One region of the Enterobacter sp. JBIWA008 genome, then DNA from elsewhere that is predicted to be linked to it. Evidence: predicted binding sites of a transcription regulator. Region 1 holds the regulator's gene; each other region holds the start of a gene.
What was found. Region 1 encodes PurR, which represses purine synthesis genes. Its sites were predicted from a motif close to CANGCAAACGTTTGCNTG; they were not measured.

Region 2: a site for PurR is predicted at 3,926-3,943, ahead of purT (formate-dependent phosphoribosylglycinamide formyltransferase). Genes of this name have one in related genera too.
Region 3: a site for PurR is predicted at 3,263-3,280, ahead of gltS (sodium/glutamate symporter). Genes of this name have one in related genera too.
Region 4: a site for PurR is predicted at 1,697-1,714, ahead of raiA (ribosome-associated translation inhibitor RaiA). Genes of this name have one in related genera too.

What each region holds. Positions count from the first base shown of each region.
Region 1 is NZ_CP074149.1:2,148,671-2,154,521, forward strand. Features, by position in the region: gene cfa (cyclopropane fatty acyl phospholipid synthase) at 1-684, opposite strand, end outside; gene punC (purine nucleoside transporter PunC) at 983-2,182, opposite strand; gene punR (DNA-binding transcriptional activator PunR) at 2,297-3,208, shown strand; gene purR (HTH-type transcriptional repressor PurR) at 3,226-4,251, opposite strand; gene KGP24_RS10520 (YnhF family membrane protein) at 4,549-4,638, shown strand; gene KGP24_RS10525 (MFS transporter) at 4,802-5,851, shown strand, end outside.
Region 2 is NZ_CP074149.1:2,906,046-2,911,896, reverse strand. Features, by position in the region: gene edd (phosphogluconate dehydratase) at 179-1,990, shown strand; gene kdgA (bifunctional 4-hydroxy-2-oxoglutarate aldolase/2-dehydro-3-deoxy-phosphogluconate aldolase) at 2,030-2,671, shown strand; gene purT (formate-dependent phosphoribosylglycinamide formyltransferase) at 2,714-3,892, opposite strand; gene KGP24_RS14035 (tellurite resistance TerB family protein) at 4,063-4,713, shown strand; gene ptrB (oligopeptidase B) at 4,799-5,851, shown strand, end outside.
Region 3 is NZ_CP074149.1:143,172-149,022, forward strand. Features, by position in the region: gene KGP24_RS00710 (AsmA family protein) at 1-1,700, opposite strand, end outside; gene xanP (xanthine/proton symporter XanP) at 1,820-3,211, opposite strand; gene gltS (sodium/glutamate symporter) at 3,437-4,639, shown strand; gene recG (ATP-dependent DNA helicase RecG) at 4,642-5,851, opposite strand, start outside.
Region 4 is NZ_CP074149.1:3,607,254-3,613,104, reverse strand. Features, by position in the region: gene pheA (bifunctional chorismate mutase/prephenate dehydratase) at 1-992, opposite strand, end outside; Phe leader region at 1,022-1,147, opposite strand; gene pheL (pheA operon leader peptide PheL) at 1,099-1,146, opposite strand; gene raiA (ribosome-associated translation inhibitor RaiA) at 1,258-1,599, opposite strand; gene bamD (outer membrane protein assembly factor BamD) at 1,868-2,605, opposite strand; gene rluD (23S rRNA pseudouridine(1911/1915/1917) synthase RluD) at 2,737-3,717, shown strand; gene yfiH (purine nucleoside phosphorylase YfiH) at 3,714-4,445, shown strand; gene clpB (ATP-dependent chaperone ClpB) at 4,575-5,851, shown strand, end outside.

The DNA of each region.
Region 1 (5,851 bases):
CTGTTCGTTCAGGTCACGGTAATCCTGCAGCCGGATATCCACATCGAGACCCTGGCAGCGCTCTCGCGCCATTTTTTGCTGTTCCGCTGAAATCGTCACGCCGACAACGCTGACGCCATAGTGCTTCGCCATAAAATACGCCAGCCCACCCCAGCCGCAGCCAATATCCAGCACGCGCATACCGGGCTGCAGCTGCAGCTTCTCGCTAATCAGACGCAGCTTGGCCTGCTGGGCATCTTCAAGGGTCGACGCCTCTTTCCAGTAGGCGCAGGAGTACTGCATGAAAGGGTCCAGCATACGGCTGAACAGGTCATTGCCAAGATCGTAGTGTTCTTTGCCAACAATCCACGCGCGTTTTTTACTTTGCAGATTGAACAGTCGGGCAGAGGCGACGCGCAGGGTGTCTTTCAGATTGCGAGGGAGTTGATTTTCAAGACCGGCACGCAGCACGCTGGCGAAAAAGGTATCCAGACGTTCACACTCCCACCAGCCGTCCATATAACTTTCTCCCAGGCCTAACGAACCCTCCCGCAACACGCGTTTAAAAAAGTCGGGATGTTTAACCTGAGGATCGGATGGCGATGATCCATTAATAGTGATGCCTGCTCGACCTAACAGTTCACTGACGATCCGGGACCAGTTGTCGTCCGGAACGCTGACTTCTTCTATACACGATGAACTCATAGCTTCTCCATCACCCTACTGTGATCAGAACCTTAAAACAGCGTAGACGCTTTTTTTGGTTTGTGAGAAATCTCACGGTAAATACCGCGAGGCTAGTATCCGACGTAGAACAGAGGAAGGGAGATAACCCTTGCCGAAATGCCTTCCATGGTAAAACGGGAGCGCTCCGGCTCCCGTTAACACTTAATATTTATCGTATTTAATCGAACCAAATTTAGTATAGGCCTCAAAATTTGGTGATTCAATAGAAAATTCTTAGCAACCTAATCACTGAAAATTAACATGATTTCCGGCGCGATCAGGCATGTGATGTTTCAACCTGAGTGCGGTTGTCCTGCTCACGCTGCGCGGCTGCCTGCATGCGATAGCCCATCACCGCCAGCGCAACGGTTACCAGCATCACGCTGGTGGTGGTCAGGAGCGGCGTGGCAATGAGCGCGGAGACCACCAGACTTGCCAGGAAACACAGCCCCAGCTGCAGGGTGTTCTGCAGCGCGGCGGCGCGGCCTGTCGCCTGCGGGAACGGACGCAGCGCCTGGGCTACGACAATCGGGTAAATCGCCCCGTTCGCGACGGCCATCACGCAGAATGGGATCAAAATTTCAGCCAGACCGGCACCCGGAATAAAGCCAACGGCCCAGGTCCCGATGACGCTCAGCGCATACAGCACCAGCAGCCACGGCAGCATCTGCTGACCTTCCCATTTTTGCAGCGCCGCGCGACAGCCGTACCCGCCCACCAGAAACGCGATAGTCTGCGGAACATAGCTCAGGCCGATGGCTGCAGGGCTGTAGCCCATATCGTGCAGAATGAACGGCGAACCGGTGAGCCACGCGAAGAAGCTTGCCGAGCAGGCGGCATAGATCAGGACATTACCGCGATACGCTTTGGTGCTGAGCAGGGAAGTGAAGGTAATCGGCGTCGCGTCAGCGTGCGCTTCTTTTTTATGCGCGGGCCTGAGGGCGAACGCCGGCAGCATCAGTACCAGGGTAATGGCAAACAGCGTGGCGAAGATGGCCTGCCAGTCGAAATGCGCGAGGATCCAGCTGCCCAGCAGTGGGGCAAGGGCAGGTGAAAGACCCACCAGCGGCATAATGGTGGCGAAAATACGGTTTGTGCGGTTAGCCGGGTAATAGTCGGTGACCAGCGCCTGCCAGGTCACGGCCGCGGCACAGACGCCCACGGCCTGAATAAACCGCAGCACCAGCAGCCAGGTGGCATCGCGTACCCATAGCATCCCCAGGCAGCCCACGGCAAAAATGGCCAGACCCAGCAACAGTACCGGTTTACGACCAAAGCGATCCGAGAGCGGTCCCCAGAGCAGCTGTGCGAAAGCAAAACCGGCGAGGAACAAACTCAGGCTGGCGCTGATGGCGGCAGCAGGCGTTTGTAAATCTTCCTGCATGGCGGCAAACGCCGGCAGGTACATATCGGTGGCCAAAAAGCCCAGCACGCTTAAGCCGCCGAGCCAGACTAAAAAACCGATCCTGGGTTGCATTATTTTATTCTCCTGAGGAGGCAGGTATACATTGGCGCTGAGTGTAGGGAGTGCAAAGCCGCTTGTGAAACGCTAATATTTGGCTGGTGCATTCAAAAATTTTGCAGGCAGAAAATGTGGTCAGATTATTCTCTTGAAGTGGTCGATGCTGTTGCGCGTAACGGCAGCTTCAGCGGTGCGGCGCAGGAGCTGCACCGCGTCCCTTCGGCAATCAGCTACACGGTGCGCCAGCTGGAGGAGTGGCTGGCGGTTCCGCTGTTTGAACGACGGCATCGTGATGTGGAATTAACGCCCGCAGGCGCGTGGTTTTTAAAGGAAGGGCGTTCTGTTATCAAAAAAATGCAGATCACCCGCGAACAGTGTCAGCAGATCGCTAACGGCTGGCGGGGACATCTTTCCATCGCGGTGGATAATATCGTTAAGCCGGAACGCACCCGGCAGATGATCGTCGATTTCTACCGTCATTTCTCTGACGTCGAGCTGCGGGTCTCGCAGGAGGTGTTTAACGGCGTCTGGGATGCGCTGGCGGACGGCAGGGCAGAGATGGCGATTGGGGCTACGCAGGCGATCCCGGTCGGGGGACGTTACGCCTTTCGTGATATGGGGATGCTGAGCTGGAAATGCGTGGTGGCAAGCGATCATCCGCTGGCGGCGATGGAAGGGCCGCTGAGCGATGATACGCTGCGCAACTGGCCGTCGCTGGTGCTGGAGGATACGTCTCGTTCATTGCCCAAGCGTATCACCTGGCTTCTGGACAACCAGCGGAGGGTGGTTGCCCCTGACTGGGAATCGTCGGCGACGTGCCTCAGCGCCGGACTTTGCGTCGCGATGGTGCCCGTTCATTTCGCGCGTCCGCGCATCGATACCGGAGAGTGGGTTGAGCTGACGCTGGAGAATCCGTTCCCGGACGCGGCCTGCTGCCTGACCTGGCAACAAAATGATGTCTCGCCCGCGATGGCCTGGCTGCTTGATTATCTGGGGGACAGCGAAACGCTGAACCGGGAATGGTTACGGGAGCCAGCATAGCTGGCCCCGTAAAGGGATTAACGACGGTAGTCGCGGAACGGACCATCCGCAACGGAACGGCGTTCAATCAGGCGCGGGTGAACTTCAATGGACTGCGACTCTTCGCGTTTGTTGACGATTCTGTCCAACAGCATATTGAAGGCCGTTTCCCCCAGCGAATCTTTCGGCTGGTGAATGGTCGTCAACGCTGGCGTGAAGAAACGCGCGTTACGCACGTTGTCATACCCGATCACGGAAATATCCTGCGGTACGCGCAGGCCCAGCTCGTCGGCGGCGCAGAGCGCGCCCATGGCCATGATGTCGCCTCCGCAGAACACGGCGGTCGGACGGTGTGGCTGGGAGACGATCTGCTGCATCGCGCGGTAGCCCGACTCCGGCTCAAAGTCGCCCTGCACAATCCAGTTTTCCGGCACGTTGATCAGCGCTTCTTCCATCGCTTTCATAAAACCGGCCAGACGGCCCGCGCCGGTGTTGCGCTCCAGCGGACCGGGGATCACGCCAATCTCGCGGTGACCGCGTTCGATCAGATAACGTCCGGCCATATAGCCGCCTTCAAAGGCGTTATCGATAACGGAATCGGTGAAGTCTGCGCGCGCTTCGCCCCAGTCCATCACCACCATCGGAATATGGCGATACTCTTCAAGCATCGACAGCACGGATTCCGGGTACTCGGAACACATCACCAGCAGGCCATCAACGCGCTTTTGCGCCATCATCGACAGGTAGGCACGCTGTTTTTCAATGCTGTTCCACGCGTTGCCCAGAATCAGGGTATAGCCTTTCTGGAAGCAGTTTTTTTCAACTGCTTCAATAATCTCGGCAAAATAGGCCGCTTCACTGCTGGTTGCCAGCAATCCAATGGACTTGGTGTGATTAACCTTGAGGCTACGTGCAACCGCACTTGGCGAATAGTGCAGCTCTTTAATCGCTGCCCAGACGGCGTTGCGCGTCTCTTCCGCCACAAAGCGGGTTTTGTTAATTACATGTGATACGGTTGTAGTGGAAACGTTTGCGCGTTTTGCTACGTCTTTAATTGTTGCCATTAAATGTCACTCCAGACCATATCCTAAACTCCTGAAAAACTTGAAGGTAAACGTTTGCCTTCTCTCACCCTTATCTCGCAATGTTGAATTGCGGCACGCCGGGAAAACGACACGGGACGTCAGGAGGGGGTCAATGGCCGGTACGCTAATAAATTTAGCGTGGAATTTTGTCCTATCTTGATGAAAAGGGGAAGAGGTAAAGTGGTTATCAGTATAAATCCAGGAAGATTTTTGACGTAATCTGTGCAAAAATGAGCAAGCTCACTTTTCGTGGGGGGATTAAAAGGAGAAAAATTGATGAGTTCCGATCTTAAGTTTTCGCTGTTCACCACCGTTGTTGTGCTGGCTCTGATTGTCGCGGCCGGTCTGACGGCTGCGCTGCATTGATTTACGCGGAGGGAGAGCCTTCTCCCTCCCGACTCCCCGGATTGTTACTTCTCTGGCAAAAATCTTTTGCCATTTTGTTAACTTCTCATTTTTTGTGATTGATGTCATGCTTTCCGCTTCTTTGTTCTGTGTCACCACATGACACGGCATCCGGAGTTGACGCATGAAAATCAATTTTCCCCTGCTGGCCCTGGCGATTGGCGCTTTTGGGATTGGCACCACTGAATTCTCCCCGATGGGGTTACTGCCCGTTATTGCCCGGGGCGTAGATGTCTCGATCCCTGCGGCAGGGATGTTAATCAGCGCCTACGCCATCGGCGTGATGATCGGGGCACCGCTGATGACCCTTCTGCTTTCGCACCGCGCGCGCCGCAATGCGCTGATTTTCCTGATGGCGATTTTCACCCTGGGCAACGTGCTTTCGGCCATTTCGCCGGACTACACCACATTAATGCTGTCGCGCGTTCTGACCAGCCTTAACCACGGCGCGTTCTTTGGGCTGGGGTCGGTTGTTGCTGCAAGCGTGGTGCCAAAACATAAGCAGGCGAGCGCCGTGGCAACCATGTTCATGGGGCTGACGATTGCTAATATCGGCGGGGTGCCTGCGGCAACCTGGCTGGGAGAATCGATCGGATGGCGTATGTCTTTCCTGGCGACTGCCGGGCTGGGCGTGATTGCAATGGTGGCGCTGTTCTTCTCCCTGCCGAAAGGCAGCTCCGGAGAACGTCCGGAAGTGCGTAAAGAGCTGGCGGTGCTGATGCGCCCGCAGGTGCTCTCTGCGCTGCTCACGACCGTGCTGGGGGCAGGGGCGATGTTTACCCTCTACACCTATATTTCACCGGTGCTGCACGATATCACCCACGCAACGCCTCTCTTCGTTACCGCGATGCTGGTGCTGATTGGCGTGGGCTTCTCGATCGGCAACTATCTCGGCGGGAAATTTGCCGACCGTTCCGTGAGCGGGACGCTGAAGGGCTTCTTAACCCTGCTGATTGTCATCATGGTTGCAATTCCGTGGCTGGCGCGTAATGAGTTCGGGGCCGCGATTGCGATGGTCGTCTGGGGAGCCGCCACCTTTGCCGTGGTGCCGCCGCTACAGATGCGCGTAATGCGCGTCGCGCATGAAGCGCCGGGACTTTCATCTTCCGTGAATATCGGTGCGTTTAACCTGGGCAATGCGCTGGGCGCGGCGGCCGGTGGGGCCGTGATTTCG
Region 2 (5,851 bases), 760 kb from region 1:
TAGTGGCACAATTTTCAACTTTTAAGCTCCGCGTGGATTCACCCGCGGAGCTTTTTTTATTACACTGCCGGAAGTGATTTTGCCCCAGAGCTCCGGACAGCAAGCGTTTCAGCGTTGTTAACAACTGCCAGCGACTTTGTAAACTCCTGAGCCGGACAGATAATTTAGAGGAGCTTTTATGAATCCGACATTGTTACGCGTAACACAACGCATTATCGAGCGTTCGAAAGAGACCCGCTCGGCCTACCTCGCCCGGATTGAACAGGCAAAGAGCAACACCGTCCACCGATCTCAGCTGGCCTGCGGGAACCTGGCGCACGGCTTCGCCGCCTGCCAGCCTGAAGATAAAGCGTCGCTGAAAAGCATGTTGCGTAATAATATCGCCATCATTACCTCCTATAACGATATGCTTTCCGCGCACCAGCCGTATGAGGTCTATCCCACTATCATCCGTAACGCGCTGCACAGCGTGAACGCGGTGGGCCAGGTGGCGGGCGGTGTACCTGCCATGTGCGACGGCGTGACGCAGGGGCAGGACGGTATGGAACTGTCCCTGCTGAGCCGCGAAGTGATTGCCATGTCCGCGGCGGTTGGCCTGTCACACAATATGTTTGATGGCGCGCTGTACCTCGGCGTGTGCGACAAAATTGTTCCGGGCCTGGTGATGGCGGCGCTGTCGTTTGGGCATCTGCCTGCGATCTTCGTCCCGTCCGGCCCAATGGCGAGCGGTCTGCCAAACAAAGAAAAAGTGCGTATTCGCCAGCTGTACGCGGAAGGGAAAGCAGACCGTCAGGCGCTGCTGGAGGCGGAAGCCGCGTCCTACCATGCGCCGGGGACCTGTACGTTCTACGGTACGGCTAATACTAACCAGATGGTCGTGGAGTTTATGGGGATGCAGCTTCCTGGCTCGTCCTTTATCCAGCCGGATGCGCCGCTGCGCAAGGCGCTGACCGAGGCCGCGGCCCGTCAGGTCACGCGTCTGACCGGCAACGGCAATGAATGGATGCCGATGGGCAAAATGGTCGACGAAAAGGTCATCGTCAACGGAATTGTCGCGCTGCTGGCAACGGGGGGATCAACCAACCTCACGATGCATCTGGTGGCCATGGCGCGCGCGGCGGGCATTCTGATCAACTGGGATGACTTCTCCGAGATCTCTTCCGTGGTGCCGCTGATGGCGCGCCTGTACCCGAACGGTCCGGCGGATATTAACCACTTCCAGGCCGCAGGCGGCGTACCGCTGCTGATGCGCGAGCTGCTGAAGGGCGGACTGCTGCATGAAGACGTGAATACCGTGGCGGGCTTTGGCCTTCAGCGCTACACCCAGGAGCCGTGGCTGAACAACGGCGAGCTGGACTGGCGTGAAGGAGCGAGCGCGTCCCTTGATGCGCAGGTGATTGCCACGATCGACAAACCGTTCTCTCCTCATGGTGGCACCAAAGTGCTGAGCGGCAACCTCGGTCGCGCGGTGATGAAGACCTCTGCCGTACCCGAAGAGAACCAGGTTATCGAAGCGCCAGCGGTGGTGTTTGAAAGCCAGCACGACGTATTACCCGCCTTTGACGCCGGTCTGCTCGATAAAGACTGCGTGGTGGTGGTGCGTCATCAGGGGCCTAAAGCCAACGGGATGCCAGAATTACATAAACTTATGCCACCGCTTGGTGTATTATTGGACCGCCGTTTCAAAATTGCGTTGGTAACCGATGGACGTCTCTCAGGCGCTTCAGGTAAAGTACCTTCAGCCATCCACGTGACGCCGGAAGCTTACGACGGCGGTTTACTGGCGAAAGTGCGCGACGGTGACATGATCCGCGTGAACGGCCAGACGGGCGAGTTAACCCTGCTGGTCGATGACGCCGAGCTGGCGGCACGTCAGCCCCATATTCCTGACCTGAGCGCATCGCGCGTGGGTACCGGACGCGAAATGTTCAGCGCGCTGCGCGAGAAACTCTCCGGTGCGGAGCAGGGCGCAACCTGTATTACGTTTTAAGACGACTTGATTTTAACGATCTGGCGAGAGAAAACTCTGATGAAAAACTGGAAAACAAGTGCAGAAGCAATCCTGACCACTGGCCCTGTCGTGCCGGTTATCGTGGTAAACAAGCTGGAGCACGCAGTACCGATGGCGAAAGCGCTGGTTGCGGGCGGCGTTCGCGTTCTGGAAGTGACCCTGCGCACCGCCTGCGCGATGGACGCTATTCGCGCTATCGCCAAAGAAGTGCCGGACGCCATCATCGGTGCGGGTACCGTTCTCAACGCGCAGCAGCTGGCAGAAGTGACCGAAGCGGGCGCGCAGTTCGCCATTAGCCCTGGCCTGACCGAGCCGCTGCTGAAAGCCGCCACCGAAGGCACCATTCCGCTGATCCCGGGCATTAGCACCGTCTCTGAACTGATGCTGGGCATGGACTACGGTCTGAAAGAGTTCAAATTCTTCCCGGCTGAAGCGAACGGCGGCACCAAGGCGCTGCAGGCGATTGCGGGTCCCTTCTCTCAGGTACGCTTCTGCCCGACGGGCGGTATCTCTCCTGCCAACTACCGTGACTACCTGGCGCTGAAAAGCGTGCTGTGCATCGGTGGCTCATGGCTGGTTCCGGCGGATGCCCTGGAAGCGGGCGACTGGGATCGCATTACCAGACTGGCTCGTGAAGCGGTTGAAGGCGCGAAGCAATAAGCCATTCGCCGCATGAAAAAACGGGCCGTAAGGCCCGTTTTTTTATCCTGCAACCTTGACGTTTGCAGCGGCCGCTTTCGCTCTCGCCACGGCGTCGTCAACGTTATCCCCGGTGGCTAATGCCACGCCAAGACGACGGGTTCCGTCGATCTCCGGCTTGCCGAACAAACGTACCTGCAATCCTGCACCCACCGCCCCGTCGACGTTATCAAACGTGACGTTCTGGCTGGTTAACTGCGGCAGGATCACCGCCGAGGCGGCCGGGCCATACTGACGCACACCGCCGACGGGCAGGCCGAGGAACGCGCGCACGTGCAGGGCGAACTCGGAGAGATCCTGCGAAATCAGAGTGACCATGCCGGTGTCATGCGGGCGAGGGGAGACTTCGCTGAAAATCACCTCATCACCGCACACAAACAGCTCCACGCCGAACAGGCCATAGCCGCCCAGCGCCAGGACGGTTTTACGGGCGATCGCCTGAGCACGTTCCAGCGCCAGGGCGCTCATCTGCTGCGGCTGCCAGGACTCGCGGTAATCGCCATCTTCCTGACGGTGGCCAATCGGGTCGCAGAAATGGACGCCGTCAACGGCGCTGACGGTCAGCAGGGTGATTTCAAAATCAAACTTCACGACGCCTTCGACGATCGCGCGACCGGCGCCGGCACGGCCACCCTGCTGGGCATAATCCCAGGCGTTATCCAGGGTGCTGCTGTCGCGAATAAAGCTCTGTCCTTTTCCGGAGGAACTCATCACCGGCTTAACGATGCACGGATAACCAATCTCCTCGACGGCCTTCAGGAATGAGGCCTTATCGCCAGCAAAACGGTAGCTTGAGGTGGGCAATCCCAGCTCTTCCGCTGCCAGGCGACGAATGCCTTCGCGGTTCATGGTCAGCTTTGCGGCTTTCGCGCAGGGCACCACGCGCTGGCCCTCCTGCTCCAGAGCGATCAGCGTATCTGTGGCAATGGCTTCAATTTCCGGTACGACAAAATCGGGTTTCTCGCGCGTAATCAGCTCGCGAAGGGCATCGCCATCCAGCATGTTAATCACATAAGAACGGTGGGCGACGTGCATGGCGGGTGCGTCGGCGTAACGGTCTACGGCAATGACTTCCACGCCTAAACGCTGGCACTCAATGGCGACCTCTTTCCCCAGCTCGCCCGATCCCAACAGCATCACTCGCGTCGCCGCAGGTCGCAGCGCAGTTCCTAAACGAATCATAACAATCCCCCTAAAAAAGTTGCGCGCAGTATAAACGAAAACGTTTGCGTCTGTCTTGTGCACGGCTATACGGGGAGGCAGAAATTTGCGCTTCTTTAGCTCGCCCAGACATTTCCTGACGCCTTCTCGCTTACGCTGTGGAACATGTTCACCGTTAAGTGAGGGAAACCATGTCTGGCTGGTTAAATCAACTGCAATCCCTGTTAGGGCAGAAAACATCGTCTTCCGGCGAGCGGGGCCTCAGTAAACTGCTAGTACCCGGGGCGCTCGGCGGGCTGGCAGGCCTGCTGGTCGCGAATAAATCCTCGCGCAAGCTCCTGGCAAAGTACGGCACAGGTGCGCTGCTGGCTGGCGGAGGCGCCATTGCGGGCACCGTCCTGTGGAATAAATACAAGGACAGGGTCAGGACCGCGCACAGCGATGAACCGCATTATGGCGAGCACACCTCGCCGCTGGATCTGCGTACCGAACGGCTAATCCTTGCGCTGGTTTTTGCCGCGAAAAGTGACGGGCATATTGACGATAAAGAACGAATGGCGATCGAACAGCAGCTGCGTGAAGCAGGCGTTGAAGAGAAGGGCAGAACACTGGTGGCGCAGGCGATTGAACAGCCGCTCGATCCGCAGCGTCTTGCCCAAAGCGTGAAAAATGAGGAAGAGGCGCTGGAGCTCTATTTCCTCAGCTGCGCCGCCATCGATATCGATCATTTTATGGAGCGGAGCTACCTTAACGCCCTCGGCGATGCGTTAAAGATCCCTCAGGACGTGCGCGAGGGAATTGAGCGAGATATCCGGGAACAAAAACAGGCGCTACAGGGATAGCCGTCGCCGCCGCGACGTTGTTTCGCTTGCATCATGCGTGGGTTTTGCCAACCTTATAGGGTGTAGAACTTAAAAGAATGATGACATGCCACCGAAAGCCCGACGTACTCCTTACGCGATCGCCATGCATGGCGATACGCGTATAGACAACTATTACTGGCTGCGGGACGATTCACGTTCCGTGCCAGACGTACTCGACTACCTGCACGCGGAAAACGACTATGGCCGCAAGGTCATGTCCAGCCAGCAGACGCTTCAGGACCAGCTGCTGAATGAAATGGTGCAGCGTATTCCCCAGCGCGATATCTCCGCGCCCTGGACCAAAAACGGCTATCGCTACCGGCATATTTACGAGCCCGGCAACGAGTATCCCATCTACCAGCGTCAGTCGGTCCTGAGCGCCGAATGGGATGCGTGGGATATTCTGCTGGATGCCAACCAGCGCGCGGCCCACAGCGAGTTTTATACGCTTGGCGGCATGTCCATTTCGCCGGATAACGCGGTGATGGCGCTGGCGGAGGATTACCTCTCCCGCCGCCAGTACGGCCTGCGGTTTCGCAATCTGGAGACCGGTAACTGGTATCCGGAAATGCTGGAAAACGTCTCCCCGGATTTTGTCTGGGCGAACGATTCCGAGACGGTTTACTACGTCAAAAAGCACGCGTCGACGCTGCTGCCTTACCAGGTGTGGCGACATACTGTGGGAACGGACTCCGCTGACGACGAGCTGGTTTATGAAGAGAAAGACGAAACGTTTTATGTCAGCCTGCATAAAACTTCCTCACGCCACTATGTGATTATCTTCCTTGCCAGCGCGACGACGTCGGAAGTTCTGCTGCTGGATGCTGAACTGCCCGATGCCCAGCCGCTCTGTTTCCTGCCTCGCCGCAAGGATCACGAGTACAGCCTGGATCACTTCCAGCACAGCTTCTATTTGCGCTCCAATCGCGAGGGCAAAAACTTCGGTCTCTATAAAACCAAAGTGCGCGATGAGCGCAAGTGGGAGGTGCTTATCCCCGCGCGGGATCAGGTGATGCTCGAAGGGTTCACCCTGTTTACCGACTGGCTGGTAGTGGAAGAGCGTCAGCGCGGGTTGACCAGTATCCGGCAAATCAACCGTAAAACCCGGGAAGTTGTG
Region 3 (5,851 bases), 2.0 Mb from region 1:
GGAGAGGGCTGGGGTGAAGGCGGTGTTGAAACCACACCGCCCGTCATCGTCTGCTGCACCTGCTGTTTATCCATATTCACCGCGTTCAGCTTGCCGTTCACCGTTGGCTTCAGCGGTGCGCTGGCCTGCACGCTGCCGCTGGCGGTGAGCTGAATATTCCCGTCACCCGTAATCGGCAGCGCAGGCCAGCCCCACTGCTGCAGCACGTTGAGCGGAACGCCGCGCCCGTTCAGGCTCACCGTGGTCTGCCGCTGCGGCAGCTGTGAAACCGTCGCCGTGGCTTCCAGAATACCTTTCTCGGTAAAGGCGCTCAGGTCGGTAATGTTCACCGTGGCGGCGTTGGCATTCAGCGCCAGCGACGGACGGCGCACGTCCACGCGGTTAAAGGTCGCCGCCGCGCCGTTCAGCGTGGCGCTACCGCCCCACACGCCCCACTTATGGTCTTGCGCTAGCTGCAGGTTAGCCCCATAGCCATCAAGAGAGGTGATTTGCCACGGGAAAGCCGGATCGATATCGATCACCAGGTTGCGGCTCAGGCCGAATTTTTTTAGCGTCACGTTGTTCAGCCATTCCGGCAGAGGCTCCATCCACAGCGTTTTCCAGTTCTGCGGCAGGGTGTACTCCAGCCCGGCGATGGCAACATCGTCCAGCACCAGCGCTTTGCCGTCGCGCAGCCAGTTACCGGAGGTGCGCACCATGCCGCCCTCCCAGCGGGAGGTGAACTGACGCAGCGCCATGCCCTGCGGGGAAAACTCCGCATTCAGGATTGGGTCGAAAAGATGCAGCGAGCCGTAGATAAACTCGCTGGCGTTCATGGACAGACGGCCTTCCTGGCTCTGCCAGTCGCCTTTGCTGAGAGTCAGGTTGCGCAGGCTTAAATCGAGGTCGGTCACCGCCCAGTCCGGGCCCTGAAGCCGGGCGTCGGTCACGTCCAGACGACCAATCTGCAGAGAGGGGATGGTGGCCAGCGGCGCGAAGAACGCGGTCAGCGTTTTATCGCTCTGCAGGCGGATCTCGTTCAGGCGCATCGTATCGATAATCCAGCTCCCGTCGGCGTTGCGCAGGGCGGAGCCGGTGAGCGAGCCGCGGGCCATATCGGCACCAATCGTTTTCAGCACCACCTCCTTGCCGTTAAGCTGGCCCTCGATCAGCACGTTGGTGGCCGGTACGCCGTTCAGGGTCAGCGAACCCGCGCTCATCTGGATCTGCGCGTTATTCCCCAGCACGTTGCCGGCTTCCGGAAGCCACGGGCTGACGCCGCCCGTGACCTTCTGCGCGCTGAGGTTCCATTCGGTATTCGGGCTGTTAAACGCCATGTTGTTAAGCTGCAGACGATCCGCCTGGAAAGGCAGCGGCGCCGTCTGAGGCGATAGATTCAGCGTGCCGTCGAACAGGGTAATGGTGTCCATATGCAGCGGATCGGTTATCTGGCGGCTGCTCAGGCCAATATCGACTTTTTTGGCTACCAGCGTGGCGGGTTTACCGTCCCGACCGAATGTGACGTTTTCCAGAATGATGTGGGAAGGCGACGAAAAGCGGTGATTCATCTTGTCGAAGCTGAGTTCGTAGTCGGTATTCACCGTCACCCAGTTGCTGACCTGAGACGCACCCCAGCGGGTCTGGATCAAAATGTAGAACGCCAGCAGCACAATGAGCAGGGCTACCAGAAGATAGATGAGGAGCTTTCCAATAAATTTCATGGTCTTCCATCCCGCAAAACGCACATAAGGGAGTTATGCACGATTTATGCGCAATCCTCAAGGCGGGAATGGTGTAATTAGATGTCACGGCAGGCATTGACTGCCTGCCGTGAGAGAAATCAATTTTTCTCAGGCGGGAAAACGAGGTTCAGAACGATAGCGGTGATACCGCCCGCGGCAATGCCGGAAGAGAGCAGGTTTTTCACCCAGTCAGGCGCAAACTGCAGGATCAGCGGCTGCTGGGAAACGCCCAGGCCAACGGCCAGCGACAGCGCGATAATCATGATCGCGCGGCGATTCAGCGGCTCGCGGGAGACGATACGCACGCCGGAGGCCGCGATAGTCCCGAACATGACCAGCGTTGCGCCGCCCAGCACCGGCTCAGGGATGTGCTGCACAAAGCCGCTTACCGCCGGGAACAGGCCGAGGACGATCAGCATCAGCGCCACCACAAAACCCACGTAGCGGCTGGCCACGCCGGTCAGCTGGATCACGCCGTTGTTCTGACCGAAGCAGGAGTTCGGGAAGGTGTTAAATACCGCAGAGACAAACGAGTTCAGGCCGTTAGCCAGCACGCCGCCTTTCAGGCGCTTCATGTACAGCGGGCCGGACACCGGCTGCTCGGAGACGTCGGAGGTGGCGGTGATATCACCGATGGTCTCCAGAGAGGTGATCATAAAGACCAGCATCAGCGGCAGGAGCAGACCCCAGTCAATGCCCAGACCGTAGTATAGCGGCGTGGGGACGACGATCGGCGAGCTGTTGTTCGGCGCGGTGTTCTCCGGCAGCATGCCCAGCGCCCACGCCAGCAGATAGCCCGCCGCCATGGCGATCACCAGTGAGGCGACGCGCAGGTAAGGGTTACGCTGACGGTTAAGCAGAATAATGATCGCCAGCACGACACCCGCCAGCAGCAGGTTTTTCGGCGCGCCGAAGGTGTGGTCGCTCATTGCGGCATAGCCGCCGCCGATGGAGGTCAGGCCCACCTGGATCAGCGACAGGCCGATAATCATCACGACGACGCCGGAAACCAGCGGGGTGATGACGCGGCGAGCCAGATGCAGAACGCGGGAGATGACCATCTCCGTGCAGCTGGCCAGCATCAGGGTGCCGAACAGCGCCGCCATCATGGTCGGAACATCCGCACCGCCGGTTTTCAGCGCCGTACCGCCCATGATCAGCGGTGCCACGAAGTTAAAGCTGGTGCCCTGAATCGACAACAAACCCGACCCCACCGGACCCCACGCTTTTATTTGAATAATCGAGGCCACGCCGGAGGCGAAAAGAGACATGCTGATGATGTGCTGCGTGTCCTGCGCCGGTAAGCCGAGCGCCTGGCAAATCAGCAGCGCCGGGGTGATCACCGCAACAAACATAGCCAGAAGATGCTGGCAGGCGGCGAAAAGCGTTTGCGGCAGCGGCGGGCGGTCTTCAAGGCGGTAAATCAGTTCGCTATTTTGCTTCTGCGCAATCGGTTGCGCATCAGGCGACTCTATGGTGTTAACGGACATCGGCGGCAATCCCACGGTGGAAAAGCGGGCATTTTATCTGACCATCTGGTAAAAGCAAACGATTGCCAGCAAAAAAAGGGAAGAAAATATGCCGCTGTGAACAGGTTTTCTACAACGCATCGGGAAAAAAAATTACACTTTTTGCGCCGGGAGCTCATGACGAGCGCAAACCGGCCCAGGATAACGCCGCGTGCGTATGGAACACGCGCATAACAGGAGCCTTTTATGATTCATCTCGATACGTTGTCGACCCTTGTTGCCGCAACGCTGGTTCTTCTGCTTGGTCGCAAGCTGGTACACAGCGTTTCCTTTCTGAAAAAGTACACCATCCCTGAACCCGTCGCCGGTGGCCTGCTGGTGGCGCTCGCCCTGCTGATACTGAAAAAAAGCATGGGCTGGGAAATTGATTTTGATATGTCCCTGAAAGACCCGCTGATGCTGGCCTTCTTTGCCACTATCGGCCTGAACGCCAATCTGGCGAGCCTGCGCTCGGGCGGTAAGGTGCTCGGCGTATTCCTGGTTGTGGTGGTGGGGCTGCTGCTGATGCAAAACGCCATTGGCATCGGCATGGCAACGCTGCTGGGGCTCGATCCGCTGATGGGTCTGCTGGCGGGGTCGATAACCCTTTCGGGTGGTCACGGAACCGGGGCCGCGTGGAGCAAGCTATTCATCGAACGCTACGGGTTTGAAAACGCGACAGAAGTGGCGATGGCCTGTGCTACCTTTGGCCTGGTGCTGGGGGGCCTGATTGGCGGCCCGGTAGCGCGTTATCTGGTGAAGCACTCCGCTACGCCGAACGGCAGGCCGGACGATGAAATGGTGCCGACCGCCTTCGAAAAGCCAGACGTCGGACGCAGCATTACCTCGCTGGTGCTGATTGAAACCATCGCGATGATCGCCATCTGTCTGACCGTGGGCAAAGTGGTTGCGCAATGGCTGGCGGGCTCCGCGTTTGAACTGCCGACGTTTGTCTGCGTGCTATTTATTGGGGTGATCCTGAGCAACGGTCTGGCGCTGATGGGCTTCTACCGCGTGTTTGAACGGGCGGTATCGGTGCTCGGCAACGTCTGCCTGTCGCTGTTCCTGGCGATGGCGCTGATGAGCCTCAAGCTATGGGAGCTGGCCTCGCTGGCGCTGCCGATGGTGGCGATTCTGGCGGTGCAGACCCTGTTTATGGCGTTGTACGCCATGTTCGTTACCTGGCGCATGATGGGCAGAAACTACGATGCGGCGGTACTGGCGGCGGGTCACTGCGGGTTTGGTCTGGGGGCTACTCCAACGGCTATCGCCAATATGCAGGCGATCACCGAACGGTTCGGGCCATCGCACATGGCGTTTCTGGTGGTCCCGATGGTTGGCGCCTTCTTCATTGATATCGTCAACGCGCTGGTGATCAAGCTGTATCTGATGCTGCCGATATTTGCCTGAGATCAGGCATTGGAATACCGCTCGGTTTCCGGCATCCAGCGCTCAATTAACGCTGCCGCCTGTTCGGGGTAGCGTTCATGAATGTGGCGAGCGAGGCGCTGAACTTCGGGGATCATGGCCTGATCGCGCAGCAAATCCGCCACTTTAAATTCGGCGTTCCCCGTCTGACGCGTGCCGAGCAGTTCACCGGGGCCGCGGATCTCCAGGTCTTTTTGCGCAATCACAAACCCGTCGTTGCTGTCGCGCAGCACCTGCAACCGCATCTGGGCGGTTTTCGAGAGCGGAGCTTTGTAGAGCAGGACGCAGTGGGACGCTACCGCGCCACGTCCAACGCGTCCGCGCAGCTGGTGGAGCTGGGCAAGGCCCAGGCGCTCCGGGTTTTCGATGATCATCAGGCTGGAGTTCGGAACGTCCACGCCTACTTCAATGACCGTCGTCGCGACCAGCAAATGCAGCTCACCCTGCTTAAACGACTGCATCACCGCCTGTTTTTCAGCGGGCTTCATGCGTCCGTGAACCAGACCAACGTTCAGCTCCGGCAGCGCCAGCTTAAGCTCTTCCCACGTTGCTTCGGCAGCCTGCGCTTCCAGCAGTTCTGACTCTTCTATCAGCGTACAGACCCAGTAGGCCTGACGTCCTTCGTGGGTGCAGGCGTTGCGCACCCGGTCGATGATATCGCTGCGGCGTGTGTCAGGAATGGCAACCGTTGTGACCGGCGTACGGCCCGGCGGCAGTTCATCGATGGTAGAGGTATCCAGATCGGCGTAGGCGGTCATCGCCAGGGTACGCGGAATAGGCGTGGCGGTCATGATCAGCTGATGCGGGTGGAAGCCCTGCTGCAGACCTTTCTCCCATAATGCCAGACGCTGATGTACACCGAAGCGGTGCTGCTCGTCGATAATCACCAGCGCAAGACCGTTAAACTGCACCTGCTCCTGGAAGATGGCGTGCGTGCCGACAATCATCTGCACCTGTCCACTGGCAATCGCTTCCTGTTGCGCAAGGCGTGCTTTGCCTTTTTGCTTCCCGGCGAGCCAGCCCACTTCAATCCCCAGCGGTGCAAACCAGGCACGGAAATTGTTGGCATGCTGTTCGGCCAGCAATTCGGTCGGCGCCATCAGCGCGACCTGTTTGCCGTGGGCAATCGCGCGCAGGGCAGCCAGGGCGGCAACCAGCGTTTTACCGGAACCGACGTCGCCCTGCACCAGGCGC
Region 4 (5,851 bases), 1.5 Mb from region 1:
CGTGATTCCAGCCTGGTCATGATCAGGTTGTGGTTACGCAGCACCAGCAGGGCTTCAACCAGCGCACCGGCCTGTTGGCCGGTGGCCATCAGCAGGGTCGTTTTAGCCGGAACCTGATCCGAGACATCAATAGCTTTACGCGCCAGCACCACGAAGCGAGTGATGTTTTGCGTCTGGTTCGCCAGGTTGCGTTCCAGCACCTGTAAACCATACAGCGCGCCGCCCGCTTCGCTGCCGAGCGCAGCGACGGTTGGGGAGTTAGCCTGCGCCACTTTTTCCATCGCCGCCGAGGTGCTTTCGGTGTACTCAATTTTCCAGTTCGGATAGCGGTTCAGGAACTGGCTGCACTGCTGGAACGGCTGTGGATGACTGTAGACCGTTTCGATCGTGCTCAGGTCGGTTGAGCTGGAGACCAGCACGCAGTGATCGATAGGGATCGTCAGCTCACCTACCAGCGACAGGCTGGTGTGCTGCAGCAAATCGTAGACGTCGTTAATGGCACCGGAGCTGGTGTTTTCAATCGGCACCACGGCGTAATCCGCCTGGCCGGTTTCTACCTGATTGAAAATATCAGCAAACTTCGCACAGCCGCTCTCAATAAACTCTTCAAAATGGCGGGCTGCGTACTGACGTGCTGCCAGATGGGAGTAGGAGCCTTTTGGTCCGAGGAAGGAGACGCGTGCAGAGTGCGGATTGGTTTTGTTCAGATGCTGCTGGAGCAGCGCTTGCTGGGTGAGAACGGAGTCTTCGATGATGAGCTGGAACAACCGGGTAATGTAGTGGGCATCGAGGTGATGCGCTTTGCCGAGCTGAATGAGACGTTCCAGCAGATCGCGCTCGCGGTCGATATCACGTACCGGGCGATGGGAGTCCAGCTTGGCTTTGCCCACTTCAACGGCCAGGGCGCGGCGTTCGGCCAGCAGCGCCAGCAGTTTCTCATCCAGCGCGCTGATTTTTACTCGCAGATCCAGTAACGGGTTTTCCGGTGTCATAGTGTTGCCTGTCTTATTTTATCGTTATCAATAAAAAGGCCCCCCGGTGTGGGAGGCCTTGTTGTTCGTCTTCGCATTCTTTATCACACGACGAAACGCCTCCCGTTCAGGGGAAGGTAAAAAAGAATGCGAAGAAGAACGGCGTAAGTTTCATAAAGTCATCCTGTGATTGATACCGTTAAAGTACTCGTACTGTTTTCACCCTGTCAATAAAAAACAAAAAACGCGCCCGAAGGCGCGTTGGCGGTACACTCAATTTAAAGGATTACTCTTCTTCAACTTCTTCCGCGAAGCTGGCGTCTTTCACCGATGTTGCGGCGCGACGGGCTTCACCTTTGTGTTGCACTTTATTGAGCTGCCGTTCCAGCTTGTTGATCAAATCGTTAATAGCGGTGTACATATCCTCGTGTTTTGCGCTGGCGACCAGATGGCCGTTTGGAGTATTGATAGTTGCGTCAGCGATGAAACCCTGCGGCTCTTTGGACAGGATGATATGTGGATTAATCAAATGAGTTTGCCATTTATCCAGTTTGGCGAGACGGTCTGCGACGTGCTGGCGGATTGCCGGAGTAATTTCCATTTGTTTACTGGTAATGTTCATTGTCATAAATTTTACCTCTTGTCTTTCCGTCTTGGTGATTCCAGCATACCCGACCTAATGTCAAAATGTGTGATTTAGATCACGTTATTTTGTCGGTTTTTGTCAGGGAATCTTTTTTGTGAGGCAGGGCAGGAAGAGGTGAGATTTACCTTGTCGAAGGCAAAAATTGGGGCCATAGTTGACTGGATGTGTTGGGGCTTAAGCGCTTCAGCGACCGCCTAAAATGAATAAAAAAACGGCAGCCTTCGGGCTGCCGTTTTGCATTGAGGCAATATCAGGTGTTGCTGCTGTTCGCGGCGATAATTTTCGCCACTTTTTCAGCCTGAGCGGTCATCTGCATCTGACGGTAAGCATTTTCCATCAGCTTCAGGCCGTCGCGCGTTGCCTGAGTATCCGGATAATCACGCAGCATACCTTCTACGCGGTTAACCACGGCAACCCATGCGCCACGACGGGTATAGTATTCCGCTACGGAGTATTCATATTTCGCCAGACGATCTTTCAGGAACACCAGACGTTTGGTGGCGTCAGTCACGTACTGACTGTTCGGATAGCCGCGCACCAGCTTGGAGAAGTCATTGAAGGCATCACGCGCATGCTGCGGGTCACGGTCGGAACGATCCACGCCGAAGAATCCCTGCAGCGCACTGTCGTCCAGTGCCATGTTGGTGAGGCCGCGCATGTACATCACATAGTCGATGTTAGGATGAGTCGGGTTCAGACGCATGAAACGATCGATTGTTGCCTGAGCCAGTGGCAGATCGGCATTTTTATAGTAGGCGTAGATGAGATCTAACTGTACCTGCTGCGAATACGGACCAAATGGATAGCGATTATCCAACGCTTCCAGTTGCGTTATCGCCTGTTTCCAGTTACCGTCCTGCAACTTTTGTTGTGCAGTCGCATAGATTTCATTCGGCGGATTGTCAGGGACCTGTTCATTTGAACCGGAGCAGCCCACCAAAGCCAGGCTCAACGTGGCCGCTGCCACCAGATATTTCATGCGCGTCATGACGTTTTGACTTTCCTCAAATGTTTGTCCGGGAGAAACTCTGTTCCTGCTCCCGATTAAGACCAGCTACAATAGCACACTATATTAAACGGCAAAGCCGTAAAACCCAACGTTAAACGAAGAAGCAGTTTATGGCACAACGAGTAGAACTCACCGCAACAGTCTCCGAAAATCAGCTCGGTCAACGCTTAGATCAGGCTTTGGCCGAATTGTTCCCTGATTATTCGCGTTCACGCATAAAAGAATGGATCCTGGACCAGCGCGTGCTGGTAAACGGCAAGATCTGGGACAAACCAAAAGAGAAAGTGTTAGGTGGGGAAGCTGTCGCCATCAATGCTGAAATCGAAGAGGAAATCCGCTTCGAGCCGCAGGATATTCCACTGGACATCGTCTATGAAGATGATGACATTCTGGTGATCAACAAGCCGCGCGATCTGGTTGTTCATCCGGGCGCGGGGAACCCTGACGGTACGGTACTTAACGCACTTCTCCATTATTATCCGCCGATCGCGGATGTCCCGCGCGCTGGCATCGTGCACCGTCTGGATAAAGACACCACCGGTTTGATGGTGGTGGCGAAGACCGTTCCTGCTCAGACCCGTCTGGTGGAATCGCTGCAGCTGCGCGAAATCACCCGCGAGTATGAAGCGGTAGCCATTGGGCATATGACCTCTGGCGGAACGGTGGAAGAGCCAATCAGCCGTCATCCAACCAAACGTACCCATATGTCGGTGCATCCGATGGGTAAACCGGCGGTGACGCACTATCGCATTATGGAACACTTCCGTATTCATACGCGTCTGCGTCTGCGTCTGGAAACCGGGCGTACCCACCAGATCCGCGTGCATATGGCCCACATTACCCATCCGCTGGTGGGGGATCAGGTCTACGGTGGTCGTCCGCGCCCGCCTAAAGGCGCATCGGATGAGTTCATTAGCGTATTGCGTAAATTCGATCGTCAGGCGCTGCACGCGACCATGCTGCGTCTTTACCATCCTATCACCGGCATTCAGATGGAGTGGCATGCGCCTATCCCGCAGGATATGGTGGATCTTATCGACGCCATGCGTGCTGATTTCGAAGAACATAAGGATCAAGTGGACTGGTTATGACCAAACTGATTGTCCCGGAGTGGCCATTGCCGGACGGGGTGGCCGCCTGTAGTTCAACCCGTATTGGCGGTGTTAGCCTGGGCGCGTGGGAGTCTTTGAACCTTGGTGCGCACTGTGGCGACAACCTGGAACACGTTGAAGAGAACCGTAGGCGTTTGTTTGCTGCGGGCAACTTGCCGTCGAAACCGATCTGGCTGGAACAGGTTCATGGTAACGCGGTGCTGAAGCTGACGGGGGAACCCTATGCTTCTAAACGTGCTGATGCCTCTTACAGTAATACTCCGGGAACCGTTTGTGCCGTGATGACCGCCGATTGTCTGCCGGTTCTGTTCTGTAACCGTGCAGGTACCGAGGTGGCAGCAGCACATGCGGGCTGGCGTGGCCTGTGTGAAGGTGTGCTCGAAGAAACAGTCGCTTGTTTTAACGATGAGCCAGCCAATATTATGGCCTGGCTTGGCCCGGCCATTGGTCCTCGCGCTTTTGAAGTGGGGCCAGAGGTTCGCGAAGCCTTTATGGGAAAAGATCCGCATGCGGTGGAAGCCTTCCTGCCTTTCGGGGATAAATATTTGGCCGATATTTACCAGCTCGCCCGCCAGCGTTTGAATAATGTCGGCGTGACGCAGATCTTCGGCGGCGATCGCTGCACCTTCACCGAACAGGGTGATTTTTTCTCTTATCGCCGCGACAAGACTACGGGGCGTATGGCAAGTTTCATTTGGCTGATATAACCTAAAGAATCAAGACGATCCGGCTCGTGCTGTTTTCTTTTCACATAATTCAGGTCATTAACCTTGAATAATTGAGGGATGACCTCATTTAATCTCCAGTAGCAAATTTGACCTGTTATGGGAGGAGTTATGCGTCTGGATCGTCTTACTAATAAATTCCAGCTTGCTCTCGCCGATGCCCAGTCCCTTGCACTGGGGCACGACAACCAATTTATCGAACCTCTTCATTTAATGAGCGCCTTGCTGAATCAGGAAGGGGGATCGGTACGTCCTTTATTAACGTCCGCTGGCATTAATGCTGGCCAGTTACGCACCGCTATCGATCAGGCGCTGAGCCGTTTGCCGCAGGTAGAAGGTACCGGCGGCGACGTTCAGCCGTCGCAGGATCTTGTACGCGTGCTTAACCTTTGCGACAAGCTGGCGCAAAAACGTGGGGACAACTTTATTTCGTCAGAGCTGTTTGTTCTGGCGGCGCTTGAATCACGTGGTACCTTGACCGACCTGCTGAAATCTGCCGGTGCAACCACCGCCAATGTGACTCAGGCGATTGAGAAAATGCGCGGAGGTGAAAGCGTGAACGATCAGGGAGCCGAAGACCAACGTCAGGCTTTGAAGAAATTTACGGTTGATCTAACCGAGCGTGCTGAACAGGGCAAACTTGACCCGGTTATCGGCCGTGATGAAGAAATCCGCCGTACGATTCAGGTGCTGCAGCGTCGTACCAAGAACAACCCGGTGCTGATTGGTGAACCGGGTGTCGGTAAAACCGCCATTGTTGAAGGGCTGGCGCAGCGTATCGTCAACGGTGAAGTGCCGGAAGGCCTGAAAGGCCGTCGCGTACTGGCGCTGGATATGGGCGCGCTGGTGGCCGGTGCGAAATACCGCGGCGAGTTCGAAGAGCGTCTCAAAGGCGTGCTTAACGACCTGGCGAAGCAGGAAGGGAACGTTATCCTGTTTATCGACGAACTGCACACCATGGTCGGTGCGGGTAAAGCGGACGGCGCTATGGATGCCGGGAATATGCTGAAACCTGCGCTTGCGCGTGGTGAACTTCACTGCGTCGGCGCCACTACGCTTGACGAGTATCGTCAGTACATTGAGAAAGATGCTGCGCTGGAACGTCGTTTCCAGAAAGTGTTCGTTGCTGAGCCAAGCGTTGAAGATACCATCGCGATCCTGCGTGGTCTTAAAGAGCGCTATGAACTGCACCACCATGTGCAGATCACTGACCCGGCCATCGTTGCGGCGGCGACGCTTTCTCATCGTTATATCGCTGACCGTCAGTTGCCGGATAAAGCGATCGACCTGATTGATGAAGCGGCTTCAAGCATTCGTATGCAGATTGACTCGAAACCGGAAGAGCTTGACCGACTCGACCGACGCATTATTCAGCTCAAGCTGGAACA